Regions from separate parts of the Streptomyces cinereospinus genome, predicted to be linked through region 1. Evidence: riboswitches for the same ligand, from Rfam matches in the RefSeq annotation. Region 1 holds a riboswitch; the other holds the start of a gene.
What was found. Region 1 has a riboswitch for glycine ahead of gcvT (glycine cleavage system aminomethyltransferase GcvT). Riboswitches for the same ligand answer to the same signal wherever they lie in the genome.

Region 2: it holds a riboswitch for glycine, as region 1 does, so the genes downstream of both, gcvP (aminomethyl-transferring glycine dehydrogenase) here and gcvT (glycine cleavage system aminomethyltransferase GcvT) in region 1, are expected to answer to the same signal.

What each region holds. Positions count from the first base shown of each region.
Region 1 is NZ_JBHMCY010000051.1:11,548-15,331, reverse strand. Features, by position in the region: gene ACFF45_RS23970 (enhanced serine sensitivity protein SseB) at 1-473, opposite strand, end outside; gene ACFF45_RS23965 (AAA family ATPase) at 546-1,214, opposite strand; glycine riboswitch at 1,458-1,557, shown strand; glycine riboswitch at 1,558-1,674, shown strand; gene gcvT (glycine cleavage system aminomethyltransferase GcvT) at 1,709-2,827, shown strand; gene gcvH (glycine cleavage system protein GcvH) at 2,936-3,313, shown strand; gene glyA (serine hydroxymethyltransferase) at 3,328-3,784, shown strand, end outside.
Region 2 is NZ_JBHMCY010000067.1:30,907-34,690, forward strand. Features, by position in the region: gene gcvP (aminomethyl-transferring glycine dehydrogenase) at 1-1,150, opposite strand, end outside; glycine riboswitch at 1,325-1,422, opposite strand; gene ACFF45_RS27695 (PRC-barrel domain-containing protein) at 1,537-1,908, shown strand; partial or broken gene ACFF45_RS27700 (DNA polymerase IV) at 1,830-3,268, opposite strand; gene ACFF45_RS27705 (MerR family transcriptional regulator) at 3,353-3,784, opposite strand, start outside.

The sequences.
Region 1 (3,784 bases):
TCGGGTTCGTACAGGCGGACCCGGCCGCCGTTCGCGGGGCCGTCGAGGGGGGTGCGGCCGGCCCGGCCGAGTTCGGCGACCGCCGGCGGGGGGAGCGGGACGCCCACCACGCCGCCGGGGTTCACCGCGATGCCCGCCTGCGGGGGCAGACCGCGGGCGAACTCGACGGCGGGGGCGACGGTGTACGCCATGTGGGGGCCGGCGACCTGGCGCAGCTGCTCCTCGGAGCTGAACACGGGGACGTAGGCCTGCCCGCCGATCTCGATGCCCGGCAGGTCCAGGGGGCCGCTGTGCGGGCCGCCGCCGCTGGGCAGCGGCACCCACACGAAGCTGCGGCCCAGCACCTCCACGATGCGGGCGCCCGCCGACGGGACGCCGAGGGAGGCCGACAGCACCTCCTCCAGCTCGTTGCCGGGCCACCCGCCGTGCGGATGGGGGTGCGCCTGCGCCGGAAAGTCCCCCGAGAGGTCCATCTGCCTACCACCTGCTCCGTACCAGTGCTGCCGGCTGAAAAGGCTAGCGCGCCGCCCGCCCCGCGCGCCGCGTCAGCCCGTGAAGCCGATCCGGCGCAGGGCGTCCGCCGCCGCGCGGTCGAGCAGGACGGCGGCGCCGCAGCCGCGGGGCAGGTCGCCGCGGTGCGCGCGGCGCAGCAGCAGGGCGGCGTCGCGGCGGTGGCGCAGGAACGCGTACCGCGAGACGCCCCGGCCGCGTTCGCGCTGGCCGGCCAGGGCCTGCTCGGGGGTGACGTCGAGCAGCAGCAGGTGCAGCGTGCCGCCGCGGCGGCGGGCCTCGCGGGCCAGCCAGGCACGCACCCAGGCCTGCGTGCCGCAGTCGTGCACGACGACGCCCTCGCCGCTGCGCAGGGCGCGGCGCAGCCCGGCGTAGTGCGCGAGGCGGACGAGGGGGCGGTAGACGGCGTAGGGCAGCCAGCTCGGCGTACGGCCGTCCCAGCGGTCGCGGGTGTCCTGGGAGTCGACGCGCCGGCCGCGGACCGCGCGCCGCATGAGGGTGGACTTGCCGCTGCCGGGCAGCCCGGTGATCACGACGAGGTCGTGCGGGCCGAACAGCAGGGCGTGCGGGCTGCGGCCCGCGCGCTCGCGCAGGTCGCGGACCACGGGGGACGGCAGCGGGGCGCACGCGCCCCGGGCCGGGGCGGTCGGCTGCTCGGGCAGTGCGAGGCCAGCGGTGGCCGCGTAGGCCGTGGTCCTGTTCACCGTGATCGTCCTCCCCTGGGGCGGTTCACGAGTTACCGTCCCCTTCGAGTGTAAAGAGAAGGTAATACGAGGCGTCTCGCGTTTCCGTCCGCTTCCCGCAACAAGCCTGCTACAGCACACTGTGCCCGGCTGGGGACGCTCCGTGCCTCCCCTTTGCCGCGATGCGCCCCCCACGGACGAGGCCCCCTGCCGCCCGGCGGCGATGCGTGCAATGATGAGCCCGCCAACTGCATACCGGCCGCTTGAATCCGCGCGGGAGAGTCCCCGGGCACGACATGACCGGGGCGCCGAAGGAGCAAGTCCCTCCCTTGAATCTCTCAGGCCCCGTCACCGCGCGGGCGAGGCACATCTGAAAAGCGGGCCGCTGCCGCAGTGGCTCCACCCAAGGTGCAAGCCGTGCTCACCGTCTGTCCCGACGGTCATGGCGAACCTCTCAGGTTCCGATGACAGATGGGGAGGAACGACCTCGCCGTCATGCCTTGGGAGACCGACCGATGAGCAGCACCGCACTCCGTCGTACCGCGCTCGATGCCCTGCATCGCTCGCTGGGCGCCACCATGACCGACTTCGCCGGCTGGGACATGCCGCTGCGCTACGGCTCCGAGCGCGACGAGCACCTCGCGGTGCGCACGCGGGCCGGCCTGTTCGACCTCTCGCACATGGGTGAGATCACGGTCACCGGCCCGCAGGCGGCGCGGCTGCTGAACCACGCGCTCGTCGGCGACATCGCCTCCGTCGGTGTCGGCCGCGCCCGCTACACCATGATCTGCCGCGCGGACGGCGGCATCCTCGACGACCTGATCGTCTACCGGCTCGCCGAGACCGAGTACCTGGTCGTGGCCAACGCGAGCAACGCGCAGACCGTCCTGGACGCGCTGACGGAGCGCGCGGAGGGCTTCGACGCCGCCGTGCGCGACGACCGGGACGCCTACGCCCTGGTCGCCGTCCAGGGCCCCGAGTCCCCCGGCGTCCTCGGGCGGCTCACCGACGCCGGCCTCGACGGTCTGAAGTACTACGCCGGCCTGTCCGGCACCGTCGCGGGCGTCCCGGCACTGATCGCCCGCACCGGCTACACCGGCGAGGACGGCTTCGAGCTGTTCGTCGCGCCGGAGCACGCCGTCACGCTGTGGGAGGCGCTGACCGAGGCGGGCGCCGGCGCCGGCCTGGTCCCGTGCGGGCTGTCCTGCCGGGACACCCTGCGCCTGGAGGCGGGCATGCCGCTGTACGGGCATGAGCTGACCACCTCCCTCACCCCCTTCGACGCCGGGCTCGGCCGGGTGGTGAAGTTCGGCAAGGCGGGCGACTTCGTGGGCCGCGAGGCCCTCGCCGAGGCCGCCGCCCGCGCCGAGGCCAGCCCGCCGCGCGTCCTGGTCGGCCTGATCGCCGAGGGCCGCCGCGTCCCGCGCGCCGGGTACGCCGTGGTGGCCGGCGGCGAGGTGATCGGCGAGGTCACCTCCGGCGCCCCCTCCCCCACGCTGGGCAGGCCGATCGCGATGGCCTACGTCGACGCCGCGCACGCCGCTCCGGGCACGCCGGGCGTCGGGGTGGACATCCGGGGCACCCACGAGCCGTACGAGGTCGTGGCGCTGCCGTTCTACCAGCGCCAGAAGTAGACACTGGGCTCGGGTCCACGTGACCCGTTGCATATTTCCCCTGCTCACACGCAGTTCAAGCAGTCCCCCATTCACCAGCACTCCCCCGCGTACAGGAGAATTCAGGCCATGAGCAACCCCCAGCAGCTGCGCTACAGCAAGGAGCACGAGTGGCTGTCGGCCGCCGAGGACGGCGTCTCGACGGTCGGCATCACCGAGTTCGCCGCCAACGCCCTCGGTGACGTCGTCTTCGCCCAGCTCCCCGAGGTGGGCTCCCAGGTGGCCGCGGGCGAGACCTGCGGCGAGCTGGAGTCGACCAAGTCGGTCAGCGACCTGTACTCCCCCGTCACCGGTGAGGTGACCGAGATCAACGAGGACGTGGTGAACGACCCGTCCCTGGTGAACTCCGCCCCCTTCGAAGGCGGCTGGCTGTTCAAGGTGCGCATCGCGGAGGAGCCCGCCGACCTGCTCTCCGCCGACGAGTACGCCGCCCACACCGCCGGCTGAGGAGTCGTAGCCACATGTCCGTCCTGAACACCCCCCTGCACGAGCTCGACCCGGCCGTCGCGGCCGCCGTCGACGCCGAGCTGCACCGCCAGCAGTCCACCCTCGAGATGATCGCCTCGGAGAACTTCGCCCCGGTCGCGGTCATGGAGGCGCAGGGCTCGGTCCTGACCAACAAGTACGCCGAGGGTTATCCCGGCCGCCGCTACTACGGCGGCTGCGAGCACGTCGACGTGGTCGAGCAGATCGCCGTCGACCGGGTCAAGGAGCTGTTCGGCGCCGAGCACGCCAACGTGCAGCCGCACTCGGGCGCCCAGGCCAACGCCGCCGCGATGTTCGCGCTGCTCAAGCCCGGCGACACGATCATGGGCCTGGACCTCGCGCACGGCGGGCACCTGACCCACGGCATGAAGATCAACTTCTCCGGCAAGCTCTACGACGTGGTCGCCTACCACGTCGGCGAGGACGGCCGGG
Region 2 (3,784 bases), on a different contig from region 1:
CGTCGCGCAGGCCCGCGGCGAGGACCGCCGCGTACCGGTGCGTGCGCAGCGCGATGCCCTTCAGCCCTTCGGGGCCGTGGTAGACGGCGTACATGCCGGCCATCACGGCGAGCAGCACCTGCGCGGTGCAGATGTTGCTGGTCGCCTTCTCCCGCCGGATGTGCTGTTCACGCGTCTGAAGTGCCAGCCGGTAGGCCTTGTTCCCGTCGGCGTCGACGGAGACGCCCACGAGCCGCCCGGGCAGGCTCCGTGCGAACTTCTCCCGCACCGCCAGGTAACCGGCGTGCGGCCCGCCGAAGCCCATGGGCACACCGAACCGCTGCGTGGTGCCGACCGCGATGTCGGCGCCCAGCTCGCCCGGCGACTTCAGCAGCGTCAGCGCCAGCAGGTCGGCGGCGACGGTGACGAGCGCGCCCAGCTCGTGCGCCTGGTCGATGACCGGCTTGATGTCGCGTACGGCTCCGGAGGCGCCCGGGTACTGGATCAGCACGCCGTTGATCTCCCGCCCGGCGACCTCGGCGGGGATGCCCCGGCGGAGGTCGGCGACGACGACCTCGACGCCGGTCGGCTCGGCGCGGGTCTCGATCACGGCGATGGTCTGCGGCAGCGCGTCCGCGTCGACCAGGAACAGGCCCTTCTTGTTCTTGCCCGTGCGCCGGGACAACGCCATCGCCTCGGCGGCGGCGGTGCCCTCGTCGAGCAGTGAGGCACCGGAGGTCGGCAGCCCGGTCAGGTCGGCGACCACGGTCTGGAAGTTCAGCAGCGCCTCCAGCCGGCCCTGCGAGATCTCCGGCTGGTACGGGGTGTACGCCGTGTACCAGGCCGGGTTCTCCATGACGTTGCGCAGGATGACGGGCGGGGTGAACGTCCCGTAGTACCCCAGGCCGATCATGGAGCTCAGGACCTGGTTGCGGTCGGCGAGCGAGCGCAGCTCGCGCACCACCTCGGCCTCGGTGCGGGCGCCCGGCAGGTCCAGGGCGTCGGCGTTCTTGATCACATCCGGGACCGCGGCGGCGGTGAGCTCGTCGAGCGAGCCGTAGCCGACCTGCGCGAGCATCTTGGCCCGCGCCTCCTGATCGGGCCCGATGTGGCGCTGCTCGAAGGGGATGCCCTGTTCGAGTTCGGAGAGCGGAATGCGCTGGGCGGTCATTGCGGAGGCCTCCTGGTCTGACGCGACCTTCGAGGGACACCACGGCACGGGTGCCCCGACGGCCTCCCCCTCTGTCATCTCGACCTGAGAGCTTCACCGGCCGTCCGGGGACGTCCGGCTTGCACCGTCGGTGAGAGCGGAAGCCGTGACACCCGCCCTGCTTTCCAGAGTGACCTCGTCCGTGCGGTACGTGGGCCTGAGAGATTCCGGGGAGGATTTGCTCCTTCGGCGCCTCCGGTGGTCTCGCCGGAGGACTCTCCCGCACGGGGTCAGCAGCCGTTTGCCAGACTACCAGCGAGGTCAACGCCCGGGCGTTCGAGTGGCCGCCTCCCGCAATGTGCTCTTTTGTTGTGCCTACGGATGAGTTGCGAGCAAGTGGAGGGCCCGTGCAGACCGACATCGATCCGCGCAACCTGATCGGCCGCAAGGCATTCGACCGCAACGGCACCAGGATCGGCACCATCGACGAGGTCTACCTCGACGACGCGACCGGTGTCCCGGAGTGGGCCGCGATAAGGACCGGCCTGTTCAGCAGGGACGCCTTCGTCCCGCTGGAGCCCAGCGAGCTGGTCGACGGCAGCCTGCACGTCCCCTTCGACCGGGCCCTGATCAAGGACGCCCCCGACTTCGGCGTGGGCCGGCACCTCTCCCCCGAACAGGAACTCCAGCTCTACCACCACTACGGCCTGGACGTGGCCGCGCCCCCCGCGTTCCCGGACCGCGACTTCGGCAAGCTGGCGGGTTCGGAGGAGACGTGACCCCGAGGGCTCAGCCCTGCGGCTCGGGTCTTCGCGCCACCAGCGGCAAGGGCTCCGCCGGCTCCAGCGCGGGATCGTCGACCCGGAAGGTCCGCACCCGCCCGGGCCCGGAGCCGGGTGTCTCGAACCGCACGGTCACCCTCCCCAGTCCACTGCCCTGCACCCACCCGTGCCCGTACCCGGCGTGCCGCACGTCGTGCCCGGCGGCCCATCGCCGCTCCGCCGGCTCGGGCTCCTCCCGCACCGGCTCGTCCGCCGGGGCGTCCTCCTCCCCCCCGCCCCGCTCCCCCGCCGCCTGCGCGAACAGATCCTCCTGCGTGTAGTCGGCCAGACCGCTGACCCCCACCCCCAGCAACCGCACACCCCCTGTGGTGTCCACGGAGTCCAGCAGCCGCGCCGCGGCCTCCCGCACCACCGCCGGATCGTCCGTGGGCCCCCGCAGCGTCTCGGACCGGGTCAGCGTCGAGAAGTCGTACCGCCGCACCTTCAGGACGATCGTCCGCCCCGACAGCCCGGCCCCGCGCAGCCGACGTACGCACCGGTCCGCGAGCCGCTGCACCTCCAGCCCGACCCGCGTGCGGTCGTGGATGTCCACGTCGTACGTGTCCTCGACCGACACCGACTTCGCCTCCCGCTCGGCGACCACCGGCCGGTCGTCGCGGGCCAGCGCCATGGCGTACAGCGCCTGCCCGTGCGCCTTCCCCAGCAGCCGCACCAGCTCGTCCTCGCCGGCCTCGGCGATCTCCCCGACCGTGGTGATCCCGGCCCGCCTCAGGTGGTCGCCCGTCGCGGGCCCCACGCCCGGCAACGTCCTTACCGGCATCGGACCGAGCAGCGCCCGTTCGGTGCCGGGTTCGATGAGCACCAGGCCGTCCGGTTTGGCCTGCTCGGAGGCGATCTTGGCGAGCATCTTCGAGGCGGCGAGCCCCACGGAACCGGTCAGGCCCGTGACGGCCCGGATGTCGGCCCTCAGCCTGACGCCCGCCAGCCGCGCCGACTCCCGGTCCCAGGCCGCCTCACCGGCCTCCAGGTCCACGAACGCCTCGTCCAGGCTCAGCGGCTCCACGAGCGGCGACAGCGCCCGCAGCAGGCCCATCACCTGGTCGCTGATCGTCCGGTAGAACCCGAAGCGCGGCACGAGGTACGCCGCGTTCGGCGCGAGCCGGCGCGCCTGGGCCATGGGCATCGCCGAGTGCACCCCGAACACCCGGGCCTCGTACGAGCAGGTCGCCACCACCCCGCGCGGCCCGAGCCCGCCCACGATCACGGCCTTTCCGCGCAGGCTCGGCTTGGACGCCTGCTCCACCGAGGCGAAGAAGGCGTCCATGTCGAGATGCAGGATCGTGGGCGCGGTTCTCACCTGTCCGATGCTGCCTCACGCCACTGACAACGCCCGCCGCGGCCCGACGACCGAACGGCCCCGGCGGCTGCTGTACGGAAGGCCTCAGACGGCCCGGTTGCGCCGCCGGGCCAGCTCGTCCGCGGGATTGTGCCCGACAAGCGTCTCACCGGTGTCGACGCGCTCCCCGTGGAGCTGCGACAGCGCGCCCTCCACGTCCCGCCACACCACCCCCACGGCGATCCCGAAGATGCCCTGCCCGCCTTGGAGCAGCGCGTGCACCTCGTCGGGCGAGGTGCACTCGTAGACCGTGGCACCGTCGCTCATCAGCGTCATCCGCTCCAGGTCCCGGAAGCCGCGCTCCCTGAGGTGCTGGACGGCGGTGCGGATGTTCTGCAGCGACACCCCGGTGTCCAGGAACCGCTTGACGATCTTCAGGACGACGACGTCCCGGAAGCTGTACAGACGCTGCGTCCCGGACCCGTACGCGGGCCGGACGCTCGGCTCGACGAGCCCGGTGCGGGCCCAGTAGTCCAG